DNA from 3 places in the Pseudomonas sp. GP01-A4 genome. Region 2 is predicted to be linked to each of the others. Evidence: predicted binding sites of a transcription regulator. Region 2 holds the regulator's gene; each other region holds the start of a gene.
The links. The regulator sigma-54, encoded in region 2, starts transcription at its own class of promoters, with help from an activator protein. The targets are predictions, from matches to a motif close to ANTGGCATNNANNTTGCTNT.
Positions count from the first base shown of each region.

Region 1 (4,588 bases), on a different contig from region 2:
CGGCCGGGGCAAGTCCAACTGCCAACTGAGGACATGCTGGCGCTCGCTGTCGTGGGGCGTGAGCCGCAGGTACTGGATGCTGGCACGCACCTGGTCTTCGTAGTGGTAGGTGGTTTCGTGGCTGATGGAAAGTCTCATGCCGCCTCCAGGTAGGAACTGTAAATAGCATCGCCCAACTCGCGCACGAGCGGGATGAAGTCGGTCAGCCAAGCGTGCAGGCCTTCCTCGAGAATTTCGTCGATGGCTGTATAGCGCAGGCGTGCGTCCATTTCCGCTGCCAGGCGTTGGGCCGGGCGACCGTTGATGCCGGGCAGGCTGCCAAGGATCTGGTCGATCTCTTCACTGCAGGCCCGCAGCGACCGCGGCACGTCGGCGCGCAGCAGCAACAGTTCGGCGACTTGCCGGGCGCCGGGGGCATCACGGTAGATCTCGGTGTAGGCCTCGAACGACGACAACGCCCGCAACAACGCACTCCATTGATAGTAGGCATGGGCGGTACCATCGGTGACCGCTTCGGCCTGGTCGCCGGCCATTTCATAGCGGGCGTCGAGCAAGCGCAGGGTGTTGTCGGCGCGCTCGATAAAGGTGCCCAGGCGAATAAAACGAAAGGCGTCGTTACGCATGATGGTGCCGTAGGTGGCACCGCGGAACAGGTGGGAACGTTCCTTGACCCACTCGCAGAACCGGCTCATGCCGTAGCGGCTCAGGCCTTGCTGGGCGATGTCGCGAATTTCCAGCCAGGTGGCGTTGATGTTTTCCCACATGTCGGCGGTGATTCGCCCACGCACGGCATGGGCACTGGCGCGTGCAGCGCCGAGGCAGCTGTAGATGCTGGCCGGGTTGGCAGCATCCAGGGCGAAGAAGTGCAGCAGGCGTTCGGCGTGCAGTTCACCGTGGCGCTCGCGGTAATCGTCGAGGGTGCCGGTGATCAGCAGCGGCATCGCCAGTTCATGCAGGCCATCGCCGCGCCCGTCCTGGGGCATCAGCGACAGCGAATAACTGACATCGAGCATCCGCGCGAGGTTTTCCGCGCGCTCCAGGTAGCGTGACATCCAATACAAATCCGAGGCAGTTCTACTCAACATATTTCAATCCTCGACCACCCAGGTGTCTTTGGTGCCGCCGCCCTGGGACGAGTTGACCACCAGCGAACCTTCCCGCAGCGCCACACGAGTCAGGCCGCCGGGCACCACACGGGTTTCCTTGCCTTGCAGCACAAACGGGCGCAGGTCGATGTGGCGTGGCGCGATGCCGTTTTCGACGAAGGTCGGGCATGTCGACAGGCACAGGGTCGGTTGCGCGATATAGGCGTGGGGCTTGGCCTTGATACGTGCGCGGAAGGCTTCGATTTCCGCCGCCGAGGCGGCCGGGCCGACCAACATGCCATAGCCACCGGAGCCCTGGGTTTCCTTCACCACCAGTTGCGGAAGGTTGGCCAGTACGTGGGACAGTTCACTGGGATTACGGCACTGGAACGTCGGAACATTCTTCAGGATCGGTTCTTCATCCAGGTAAAAACGGATCATCTCGGTGACGAAGGGGTACACCGACTTGTCATCCGCCACCCCGGTGCCGATGGCATTGGCCAACACCACGTTGCCCGAGCGATACGCCGCCAGCAGGCCCGGTACGCCGAGCATGGAGTCCGGGTTGAAGGCCAGCGGGTCGAGGAACGCGTCGTCGAGGCGACGGTAGATCACATCCACCGCCTTGGGACCATCGGTGGTGCGCATGAACACGCGGTCATCACGCACGAACAGGTCGGCGCCTTCCACCAGTTCCACGCCCATTTCCCGGGCCAGGAATGCATGCTCGAAGAACGCACTGTTGAAACGCCCAGGCGTCAGCACCACCACACTGGGATTATCCAGCGGGCTGGAGCTTTTCAGGGTGTCGAGCAACAGGTTGGGATAGTGGTCGATGGGCGCGATGCGCTGGGCCGCGAACAGTTCGGGGAACAGGCGCATCATCATCTTGCGGTCTTCGAGCATGTAGCTCACGCCGCTGGGAGTACGCAGATTGTCTTCGAGGACGTAGTAAGTGCCGTCGCCATCGCGTACGAGGTCGACACCTGAGATGTGGGAATAGATATCCCGATGCAGGTCCAGGCCCTGCATCGCCAACTGGTACTGCTCGTTGGCCAGGACTTGCTCGGCGGGGATGATCCCGGCCTTGATAATGCGTTGTTCGTGGTAGAGGTCGGCGAGGAACATGTTCAGCGCCTTGACCCGCTGGATGCAGCCGCGCTCGACGATCCGCCATTCACTGGCCGGGATGCTGCGGGGGATCGTGTCGAAGGGGATCAGGCGCTCGGTACCTTGCTCATCGCCATACAAGGTGAAGGTGATACCGGCCCGGTGAAACAGCAAATCGGCTTCGCGCCGGCGCTGGGCCAGCAGTTCGGCCGGCGTGTCGGCCAACCAGCGGGCGAATTCGCGGTAATGGGGGCGCACCTGCCCTGCCCCGTCGTACATCTCATCATAATAAGTGCGGATCATGCCGTACTCCTTGTCACCCGGACGCCAGAACCATCGCAAGGCCCGTGCCAGCGGCATAAACACTTAAGTATCAATCAGTTGGATATAGACGCAGGTCTCATCGCACCGTCCCGGTGCAGCAAATGCCCGCTGTCATGGGCGGCGCCTCATTGCAATGCAGGCCATGACTATCACCAGCATAGTCAGAGTTGATTTCACTGCCCGGCAAACCCCGCGGATAATCACCTCCATCAGCTGAACAGGACGCGTCCTACAGCCTCATCCATTGCGCATTACCGTTTGTACCGAATCGCTCTCCTCCTTTGCGATCTTCCCTTTGGCCACCCTGCTCGGGTGGCTTTTTTTTGCGTAGGATTTTTCCCGCGCCAGAAACAAAAACGGCCGACCCAAAGGTCAGCCGATACGCTGTGTTGTTGCTCATGTCGCTACATGGGTAACCCACGCACCTCCTGTTTCACGCCCCATCCCTCGATGATTCCGCCCAAGGGCTCGACCACCGCCTCAAAGTCCTGCTCGAAGTCTCCTATGCCGTCGTAGGTGGCGAACATGATTTTGCTCAATTCCAGGTACCAGGCGCCGTCATCCCGTGCGCTGACCTGGGCATTCAGGGATTCCCCACGAAACCGACCCGCAGCCCGCCGCGCACGTTCCTCATCCGGGAAAATGGCGTAGAACTCGATGGGATGGAAACGCGAGAAGTCAAAGCCGCCCTCTTTCATGCGGCGCAACACGTTGGTGCTGATGTCTTCTTGATAGGCTGTGCTCATGAAACGTCCTCCTCAAACCGATGGATAGACTTTCCGTGCTTCCCAAGGCCCGCGCTGCAAGGGCGCGGGTGTTACGGCAGTGACGTCGCCGCTGGGAGACAAGCATGTAGCTGACAAGACCAGACCTTAGCGATTCATTCGCTGATCTCCATTGCAGAGTAGCGCGAAGCTATCACCTCCACCAGAGTCTGTTTAAAGGCGTACAGGGAATGTTCAGGCGGCGGGGTCGACCTTGAGGTCTTTGATGCTGTTTTGATCTTTCAGAATCTTGACCGTGGGTTCGGCAATACGCCCCTCCAGATCGTTGAGATCCAGTTCCTCCAGCACCGGTGATACGCGGGCGCGAACCAGGCGCGCGGCTTCTTCAAGCGTGGGTTTCTGCTCGCACTCGAATTGCTCGACTACCGACTCACCATGATCATTGGTGAAGGAAACGTTCCACTTTGGCATCAGAGCCTCCTCGATAAAACCCATGGGTGGGCTTACATCTATCTGGACCTTGAGGGCCTGGAAATCGTTCCACTCAAGGCAGGAGGCACCTGATCAACTGCAGTTATTTTTCAGCGTGTTCTTTCAGGGCTTTCAAGGTGTTGAACGGTGCGTCCACCACGAACTTGTTGGCCAACCAAGACGGCACGCTGCCACCTGGCTCGGTGTGCACCTGGTAGGTCACTTCGGTCAGGTTGTCGCCTTTAGGCACCAGCTTCCAGTAACCATCGACCTGGGCTACGCGCACATAGCCTTTGACTTCTGGCTGGTAGGTCGGCACTTCCAACAGCTTGCGGGTGACGGTGCCGTCGGCAGCCTTGGTGGTGGTGATTTCCAGGATCGAGTCACGATCGGTCACCGGGAACGGTGCCTTGAACTGGGTGTAGGTCCAGCTCTTGTCGCCTTCCTGCTTGAGCAGTTTCTGCGACTTGCATTCGTGGATCCAGGAGCAGGCCCCCGCCACGTCTTCCTGCAGCGCCTGGATCTTGGCCAGCGGCGCCTTGATGGTCGTCACACCGCGATAAGCCTTGTACTTGGAACCGGCAATTTCACTCAAGGACACTTTGATGCCGTCTTCATCCTTGGCCGTCTGCCAGTCTTCAGCATGCGCTGCGGCAGCGAACAACGCGGTAAAACCGCACAACACAGCAATTCGTTTCAGTGAACCCATGGTCTTATTCCTTATTGTTGAAGTTCAGTACTTTGAACAGCCCACTAAGCCGCCGTCATCTGTTCCCACCAGCCGATCAACCTGATCGCTTCTGCCTGGCTACTGCCGCAGACCTCGATATCCGCCTGGAACGAACTACACACTGCGGGCCGCTCAGGCTGGCC
Region 1 covers NZ_JBYSWF010000002.1:129,060-133,647, forward strand. The annotation lists gene AC3WKX_RS02530 (transglutaminase family protein) at 1-138, opposite strand, end outside; gene AC3WKX_RS02535 (alpha-E domain-containing protein) at 135-1,085, opposite strand; gene AC3WKX_RS02540 (circularly permuted type 2 ATP-grasp protein) at 1,089-2,498, opposite strand; gene AC3WKX_RS02545 (ribonuclease E inhibitor RraB) at 2,924-3,265, opposite strand; gene AC3WKX_RS02550 (hypothetical protein) at 3,479-3,739, opposite strand; gene AC3WKX_RS02555 (START domain-containing protein) at 3,819-4,424, opposite strand; gene AC3WKX_RS02560 (YkgJ family cysteine cluster protein) at 4,469-4,588, opposite strand, start outside.
Region 1: a site for sigma-54 is predicted at 2,531-2,550, ahead of AC3WKX_RS02540 (circularly permuted type 2 ATP-grasp protein). Genes of this name have one in related genera too.

Region 2 (4,588 bases):
GGCCCGGGCGTGCAGGCCCAGCTTGTTGATGATTTCAATTTCCAGAGCGGGCATCGCGGGGGTGTTCCTTTCAGCTGAGGTCGCGGTGGCGAACCTGGACGTTCTTGAGGGTTTGTTGCAGCACCTTGCCCAGGCGTTCGGTCAGGTAGACGGATCGGTGGTGGCCGCCGGTGCAGCCAATGGCGATGGTGACATAAGCCCGATTGCTGGCCGCAAAACGCGGCAGCCACTTGAGCAGGTAGCTGGAGATGTCCTGGTACATTTCCTCGACATCCGGTTGCGCCGCCAGGTACTCGGCCACAGGTTGGTCCAGCCCCGACTGATCGCGCAGTTCCGGCTTCCAGTACGGGTTGGGCAGGCAGCGCACATCGAACACCAGGTCGGCATCCACCGGCATGCCGCGCTTGAAACCGAACGACTCGACAAGGAACGCCGTGCCCGGCTCCGGCTGGTTCAGCAGACGCAGCTTGATCGCATCCCGCAGTTGATACAGGTTCAGGCTGGTGGTGTTGATCTTGAGGTCGGCCAGGTCAATGATCGGCCCCAGCAGTTTGGTCTCGTCCTCGATGGCTTCGGCCAGGGAACGATGAGGGCTGCTCAACGGGTGGCGGCGACGGGTTTCAGAGAAGCGCTTGAGCAGGGTCTCTTCGTCGGCGTCCAGGTACAGCACATCGCAATGGATATGCTTGGCCCGCACTTCTTCGAGCAGTTCAGGAAAGCGTGTGAGGTGGCTGGGCAGGTTGCGGGCGTCGATCGACACGGCGACCAGCGGTTGCGCCAACTCGGTATGAATCAGCGCGCGTTCCGCCAGTTCCGGTAGCAGGCCGGCGGGCAGGTTGTCGATGCAATAGAAGCCGTTGTCCTCAAGAACATTGAGGGCCGTGCTTTTACCTGAGCCGGAACGGCCGCTGACGATGATCAAACGCATGATTAATGCCCGTTTTGTTCATCCAGGACAACCTGGTAGAGCGCCTCATTGCTTGAGGCACTACGCAGTTTGTCGCGTACGTCCTTGCGGTCGAGCATGCTGGCGATCTGCCGAAGCAGTTCCAGGTGCGCATCGGTGGCAGCTTGCGGGACCAGCAGCACGAACAGCAGGTCGACCGGCGCGCCGTCGATGGCGTCGAAATCGATAGGGGCGTCCAGGTGCAGCAGGGCGCTGACTGGAGACTCACAGCCTTGCAGGCGGCAGTGAGGAATGGCGATGCCGTTGCCAAAGCCGGTGGAGCCGAGCTTTTCACGGGCGATCAGGGCCTCGTACACAGCTTGCGTATCCAGTTCGGGCACTTCGCGGCCGATCAGGTTGGCAATTTGTTCGAGGGCGCGCTTTTTACTGCCGCCCGGCACGTTCACGAGGGAACGGCCGGGGGTCAGGATGGTTTCAAGTCGGATCATGGGTGGGGAGTGTTAGCGGCCAGTGCCTTGAAGAAGGCTCTGCTGCTTTTCCTTATGCTTTTTAAGTTGGCGGTCAAGCTTGTCTGTGAGCAAGTCGATTGATGCATACATGTCTTCATGTTCGGCATTGGCGACCACTTCGCCACCGGGTATCTGAAGTGTCGCTTCGATTTTCTGCTGAAGCTTGTCGACCTTCATGATGACCTGAACGTTGGTGATCTTGTCGAAATGGCCCTCAAGCTTCTTCAGCTTCAGCTCGACGTATTCGCGCAATGGAGGGGTGACTTCTACATGGTGTCCACTGATGTTGACTTGCATACAGCTTCTCCTTCGTTGCCAGTGCATAAAGCGGCGGGTAGGAATACCCGCCACTGGAACGCTATGGCCCGCCCGTCACATCAAACGCTTACGCTCGCTGGAAGGCGCGATCCCTAGGGACTCGCGGTACTTGGCGACGGTTCGACGGGCGACCTGAATGCCTTGTGCCTCCAGTAAACCAGCGATCTTGCTGTCACTCAACGGCTTTTTCTGATTTTCCGCGGCAACCAGTTTTTTGATGATCGCGCGGATCGCCGTGGACGAGCATTCGCCGCCTTCGGAGGTGCTGACGTGGCTGGAGAAAAAGTATTTCAGCTCATATATACCCCGTGGGGTATGCATGAATTTTTGCGTGGTCACCCGGGAAATAGTTGATTCGTGCATGCCCACCGCCTCGGCGATGTCGTGCAGTACCAGCGGCTTCATTGCTTCATCGCCGTATTCCAGGAAGCCGCGCTGGTGCTCGACGATCTGGGTGGCGACTTTCATCAGGGTTTCGTTGCGGCTTTGCAGGCTCTTGATGAACCAGCGGGCTTCCTGCAGTTGGTTACGCATGAAGGTGTTATCGGCGCTGGTGTCGGCGCGGCGCACAAAACCTGCGTATTGCGGATTGACCCGCAGGCGCGGCACCGATTCCTGGTTCAGCTCCACCAGCCAGCGTTCGTTGTCCTTGCGCACAATCACGTCGGGCACGACATATTCGGCTTCGCTGGACTCGATCTGCGAGCCCGGGCGTGGGTTGAGGCTCTGCACCAGCTCGATGATCTGGCGCAGGTCATCTTCCTTGAGCTTCATGCGGCGCATCAACTGGCTGTAGTCGCGGCTGCCCAGCAGGTCGATATAGTCGGTGACCAGGCGCTGCGCTTCGCTCAGCCAAGGCGTCTTGGCCGGCAATTGGCGCAGTTGCAGCAGCAGGCACTCGCTGAGGTTGCGGGCGCCGATGCCGGCCGGCTCGAATTGCTGGATGCGGTGCAGGACGGCTTCGATTTCGTCCAGTTCGATGTCCAGTTCCGGGTCGAACGCCTCGAGGATCTCCTCAAGGGTCTCGTCCAGGTAGCCCTGGTTGTTGATGCAATCGATCAGGGTCACGGCGATCAGGCGATCGGTATCGGACATCGGTGCCAGGTTCAGCTGCCAGAGCAAATGGCTTTGCAGGCTCTCGCCGGCTGATGTGCGGGTGGTGAAGTCCCACTCGTCGTCATCGTTGCTGGGCAGGCTGCTGGCGCTGGTCTGGTAGACGTCTTCCCAGGCGGTATCCACGGGAAGTTCGTTGGGAATGCGTTCGTTCCATTCGCCTTCCTCAAGGTTATCCACCGTAGGGGCGGTTTCCTGGTAGGAGGGTTCCTGTACGTCGGGGTTGGGCTTTTGCTCGATGTTGTCGGCCAGCGGGTCTGCATTATCGAAGTCGTCGCCTTCTTCCTGGCGTTCGAGCATCGGATTGGACTCCAGGGCCTCCTGGATTTCCTGTTGCAGGTCCAGGGTCGACAATTGGAGCAGGCGGATGGCCTGTTGCAGCTGCGGTGTCATCGTCAGCTGCTGGCCCATTCTCAGGACTAGCGATGGTTTCATGGCAGGGGCTTAACACCTTATTCGCCGGCGCAATGCGCCATCCACGACAGGGCGCGTGAGCGCCAAACATAAGCAAATTATATGCCTGATATCGGGGGCTTTGCCTAGAGCGCGGTAACAATAAAAATACTGAGGTTTTTATTGACTACCGCGCTCCATGGCGAATGGCCTGATACCACCGTGTTTACAGGCGGAACTCGTGACCCAGATACACTTCCTTGACCAGTTCGTTGGCCAGGATAGTGGCAGAGTCACCTTCGGCAATCAGCTGTCCATCGTTGACGATGTAGGCGGTTTCGCAGATATCGAGCGTCTCACGGACGTTGTGGTCGGTGATCAAAACACCGATGCCCTTGGCCTTGAGATGATGGATGATCTGCTTGATGTCGCCGACCGAGATCGGGTCGACACCGGCGAAAGGTTCGTCCAGCAGGATGAACTTGGGCGCCGTGGCCAGCGCGCGGGCGATTTCCACACGACGACGCTCGCCGCCGGAAAGGCTCATGCCGAGGTTGTCGCGAATGTGGTTGATGTGGAATTCCTGCAGCAGGCTTTCCAGCTCTTTCTTGCGCCCGGCGCGGTCGAGTTCCTTGCGGGTCTCGAGGATGGCCATGATGTTGTCGGAAACCGACAGTTTGCGGAAGATCGATGCTTCCTGGGGAAGATAGCCGATACCCGCTTGCGCACGGCCGTGCATAGGCTGGTGGCTCACGTCCAGGTCGTCGATCAGGACGCGGCCTTGATCGGCCTGCACCAGGCCGACGATCATGTAGAAGCAGGTGGTCTTGCCGGCACCGTTGGGGCCGAGCAAACCGACGATCTGGCCGCTGTCGATCGACAGGCTGACGTCACGCACGACCTGACGGCTTTTATAAGCCTTGGCCAGATGCTGGGCTTTCAGGGTTGCCATTAATTCGCCTTCTTCGCGTCGGGTTTCGGCGCCGGCTGGGCTGCGCCCGGTTTCTGCTTCGGCTGGATAACCATGTCGATACGCGGCTTCGGCGTGCTGATTTTCGAGCCGGTAGCACGGCCGGCCTGGGCGATCTGCTTCACCGTGTCGTAGACGATTTTTTCGCCGTCGGTGGTGTTGCCGTCATTGATGACCCGGGCCTGGTCGATCAGCACGATGCGGTTTTGCTGGGCGTGGTACTGGATCGTCTTGCCATAGCCTTTGACCGGCGTAGGGTCGCCCACTTTCTGCAGTTGTTCGAAATACGCCAGGTTGCCCACCGAAGTGACCACGTCGATATCGCCCGCCGGGGTACGAGTCAGTGTCACGGTGTTACCCGTCACTTTCATCGAGCCC
Region 2 covers NZ_JBYSWF010000019.1:23,030-27,617, forward strand. The annotation lists gene AC3WKX_RS13550 (HPr family phosphocarrier protein) at 1-54, opposite strand, end outside; gene rapZ (RNase adapter RapZ) at 71-928, opposite strand; gene ptsN (PTS IIA-like nitrogen regulatory protein PtsN) at 931-1,395, opposite strand; gene hpf (ribosome hibernation-promoting factor, HPF/YfiA family) at 1,408-1,713, opposite strand; gene AC3WKX_RS13570 (RNA polymerase factor sigma-54) at 1,789-3,282, opposite strand; gene lptB (LPS export ABC transporter ATP-binding protein) at 3,467-4,192, opposite strand; gene lptA (lipopolysaccharide transport periplasmic protein LptA) at 4,192-4,588, opposite strand, start outside.

Region 3 (4,588 bases), on a different contig from region 2:
TGGGTCAGGTGCAGCTTCACAGCGGCTTTGGTAAAGCTCTGCTGGTCGACGACTTCTACGAAATAACGGAGCGCCCGGATGTCCATCTTGCATTCCAATTTTGCATGGTTTTCATAATATTAATTCATTATATCTTTAAAAAATGGCTGGATAAGATTTGTTACATCTGTTCCCAGCCAGCGCTTCCATGACGCCTTAAGGGCCTTGCCAGACGCTTCCATGGCCAGATTTCTCGCAGTGTATGAATCAAAGGCAACGCTATTTCTGGAGAGCAACTGTGCTTAACAAAACGCGTCATTCTTTTTCCGGTTCTGATGAGATGTCTCAGGGAGCGCGCTTCGTTAAGGAGTTGCTGGCGCAGGCGCAGATCGAGGTCAACGGGCCATCGGCTGCCGATATGCAACTGCACCACAGTGCCACATTTGATCTCGCCCTGGCCAAGGGCAATCTGGGCCTTGGCGAAGACTACATGGATGGCGGCTGGGACGCCGAGGCGCTGGATGAGTTTTTTTTCCGCCTCATGCGCTCCGGCGTGATCGACCAGGCCAACCCGGCCACCTTGTTGTTTCACGCGTTCAGCTCCCGCTGGCTGAACCTGCAAAACAAGAAACGCGCCTGGCAAGTCGGCGAAGCACATTACGACCTCGGCAATGACTTCTACGCGCGCATGCTCGACTCGCGCATGACCTACACCTGTGGCTACTGGAAAGATGCCACCACCCTGGAGCAGGCGCAGTTCGCCAAGCTGGACCTGATCTGTAAAAAACTGGGGCTCAAGCCGGGCATGCGCGTGCTGGATATCGGCTGTGGCTGGGGCAGTTTCATGAGCCATGCGGCCGAGCACTACGGGGTCGAGTGTGTCGGCGTGACCATCTCCAAGGAGCAGGCGGAGTGGGGGCGGGCCAAGTATTCACATCTGCCGATCGAGTTTCGTCTGCAGGACTATCGGGATATCGACGAGCAGTTCGACCATATCGCCAGTGTCGGCATGTTCGAGCATGTGGGGCGCAAGAACCATCGGGCGTATATGGAGGTCGCCAACCGCTGCCTGAAAGACGATGGGTTGTTCCTGCTACACACTATCGGCAAGAACCAACGCAACAGCACGCCGGATCCGTGGATCGACAAATACATCTTTCCCAACGGTGATTTGCCCTCGATCGGGCAGATCGGCGACGCCATGGACGGGTTATTTGTTGCCGAGGATTTGCACAACTTTGGCGCCGACTACGACAAGACGCTGATGGCCTGGTGCGAAAACTTCGAACTGGCGTGGCCGGATTTCGCAGACACCTTTGGCCAGCGCTTCTACCGGATGTGGCGCTATTACCTGCTGTCGTGTGCAGGGGCGTTTCGCGCGCGGGATATCCAGCTGTGGCAGTGGGTATTGTCGAAGAAGGGGGTTGTCGGCGGGTATCAGCGGGTGAGCTGAGGGTTGCAACGGTTTAACGGGGACAGGTGAAACCTGCCCCGGTTGGGCCGGCTTATTCGGCGGCAGGCGTCAATCGCGCTTCCAGCTCCGCCACCTTGGCCTCAAGGCTTTCCAACCGCGCCCGAGTGCGCGCCAGCACCACCATCTGGCTATCAAACTCTTCCCGGCTTACCAGGTCCAGCTTGCTGAAACCGCTTTGCAGCAGCGCCTTGAACTGGCTTTCAATTTCATTGCGTGGCAGCGGCGTGTCGCTGCTGAACAGGCGGGAGGCGTGGCCGCTCAGGGCGTCGAGGAGGTCTTTGGGCGCGAGCATGGGAAATAGTCCGGAAAATCTGTTGGCCGGCAGTGTATCACGCAGCGTCTATAGTCTTTTCCAGCCCCTGCGGCGCACGCTTTTCGCGCATGAGGACGGGCGGTCGCGCACCGTTTTCGTGCGTATCTTCGCTGTCGTGGCGCCCGGTAGGTGGGCACAGGCGAACAAAGGACTGATTTCAGTGATTTTTACGGAGCTGGCAAGCTTTCTGCTTAGACGATCATGACCCATGCACTGATGCAGTCGCTGTGACGATGCAGTGCGCCGACGGACCAGCGGTACATGTTTCGTCACCAGTGGTTAGCGAGCGTCGCAATGGCAAATGCCAGGGCGACGAAGCGTTACAAAGCCAGGCACTGCGCTTAGACTTGAGACGGGTTTGTTTTCCTGGGGCAAGTCCACCAATTCGGGAGAGAGTTTTCATGAAGCTAGTCACTGCCATCATCAAGCCGTTCAAGTTGGACGATGTACGCGAGTCACTGTCCGAGATCGGCGTGCAGGGCATTACCGTTACTGAGGTCAAAGGCTTCGGTCGGCAGAAGGGTCACACCGAGCTGTATCGCGGCGCGGAATACGTGGTCGATTTCCTGCCAAAGGTGAAGATTGATGTCGCCATTGACGACAAGGATCTTGACCGGGTTATCGAGGCGATAACCAAGGCCGCCAACACCGGCAAGATCGGTGACGGCAAGATCTTCGTGGTCAATCTGGAACAGGCTATTCGCATCCGTACCGGCGAAACCGATACCGACGCAATCTAAGCCGCCAAACCCCAACGCCCCAGGAGAAAACAATATGACTCTGCGTAAATTCGCAGGGCTAGGAGCCCTGTTGTCCCTCGTAATGCCGGCCCTGGCCATGGCGGCGGACCCAGTACCTGCTCCAGTCCTCAATTCCGGCGACACCGCGTGGATGCTCACGTCCACCGCGCTGGTGCTGTTCATGACCATTCCAGGCCTCGCGCTGTTCTACGGCGGCATGGTTCGCTCCAAAAACATTCTTTCCGTGATGATGCAGTGCTTTGCCATCACCGGCCTGATCACCATCCTGTGGTTCGTGTACGGCTACAGCATGGCGTTCGACACCACCGGTATGGAAGCAGGCGTCGTCAACCTCAACTCGTTTGTGGGAGGCTTGTCCAAACTGTTCCTCTCGGGTGTGACCCCGGCCAGCATCACCGGCCCGGCGGCGTTGTTCCCTGAGGCCGTGTTCGTGACCTTCCAGATGACCTTCGCGATCATCACCCCGGCGCTGATCGTCGGTGCATTCGCCGAGCGGATGAAGTTCTCCGCGATGCTGATCTTCATGGGCGTCTGGTTCACCCTGGTCTACGCACCGATTGCCCACATGGTGTGGGGCGGTCCGGGTTCGTTGCTGGGCGACTGGGGCGTGCTGGACTTCGCAGGCGGCACCGTGGTGCACATCAACGCCGGTGTGGCCGGCCTGGTAGCGTGCCTGGTACTCGGCAAGCGTAAAGGCTTCCCAACCACCCCAATGGCCCCGCACAACCTCGGTTACACCCTGGTGGGCGCGGCGATGCTGTGGGTCGGCTGGTTCGGCTTCAACGCGGGCTCCGCTGCTGCGGCCAACGGCACTGCCGGCATGGCGATGCTGGTGACCCAGATCGCTACCGCTGCTGCGGCCCTGGGCTGGATGTTCGCCGAGTGGGTCACCCACGGTAAGCCAAGCGCACTGGGCATCGCCTCGGGTGTGGTTGCGGGCCTGGTGGCAATCACCCCAGCCGCTGGCACCGTGGGCCCGATGGGCGCCCTGGTGATCGGCCTGGCTGCCGGTGTGGTGTGCTTCTTCTGCGCCACTACCCTGAAACGCAAACTGGGCTACGACGACTCCCTGGACGCCTTCGGCGTGCACGGTATCGGCGGTATCCTCGGCGCGATCCTGACCGGCGTGTTCGCCGCACCGTCGATGGGTGGCTTCAACGCCGCTACTACCGACATTGCCGCACAGGTCTGGGTTCAGGCCAAAGGCGTCGGCTTCACCGTCATCTACACCGCTATCGTGACGTACATCATCCTCAAGGTGCTGGACGTGGTGATGGGCCTGCGGGTGACCGAAGAAGAAGAGGCGGTTGGCCTCGATCTGGCGCAACACAACGAGCGCGGCTACAACTTGTAAGTACGCGAAAAAAAGATGCCCGGCTTGCCGGGCATTTTTTTGCCTTGGGTTTGTCTGTGGCTAAAGGTGTATGGGTTTTTTTGCGACTTTGTGATGGGATCCGCACTGCACTTTTCAGTGTGCGAATGTCTTACAGGCATGTAGGCGTATTCGGCACTTTGTTTTTTCCCTGAGCGCGCTAGAATGCGCGCCGATAGGCGGAGAACTGTATGTGGCAACAGACCCTGATAACCCTGCGGGCCAAGCCCCGGGGCTTTCATCTGGTGACGGACGAGTTGCTCGCCGGCCTGCCTGAATTGAAGGCCTGTCGGGTGGGACTGTTGCATTTGTGGCTGCAGCACACCTCGGCCTCGTTGACGGTCAACGAGAATGCCGACCCGGCGGTTCGCCGTGACTTCGAGCGTTTTTTCAATGCGCTGGTGCCGCAAGGCACGGCGGGATATGAACACAACGACGAGGGTCCGGATGATCTGCCGGCGCACTTCAAGGCCAGTCTGCTGGGCTGTCAGCTGAGTTTGCCGGTAAGGGCCGGCCGCTTGGCGATGGGGACCTGGCAAGGTGTTTATCTGGGCGAGCACCGTGATCATGGCGGTGCTCGTAAAGTCCTCGCCACCTTGCACGGTGATGGGGCATAAGCCACTGGTTAACCGGTGGATGTTGATTTTTTTCCGGCGGCCGTCGACAGGCGGCGAAGCTGGGCTATAACT
Region 3 covers NZ_JBYSWF010000001.1:110,196-114,783, forward strand. The annotation lists gene AC3WKX_RS00485 (LysR family transcriptional regulator) at 1-86, opposite strand, end outside; gene cfa (cyclopropane fatty acyl phospholipid synthase) at 350-1,432, shown strand; gene AC3WKX_RS00495 (accessory factor UbiK family protein) at 1,485-1,745, opposite strand; gene glnK (P-II family nitrogen regulator) at 2,168-2,506, shown strand; gene AC3WKX_RS00505 (ammonium transporter) at 2,541-3,881, shown strand; gene AC3WKX_RS00510 (secondary thiamine-phosphate synthase enzyme YjbQ) at 4,091-4,516, shown strand.
Region 3: a site for sigma-54 is predicted at 1,941-1,960, ahead of glnK (P-II family nitrogen regulator). Genes of this name have one in related genera too.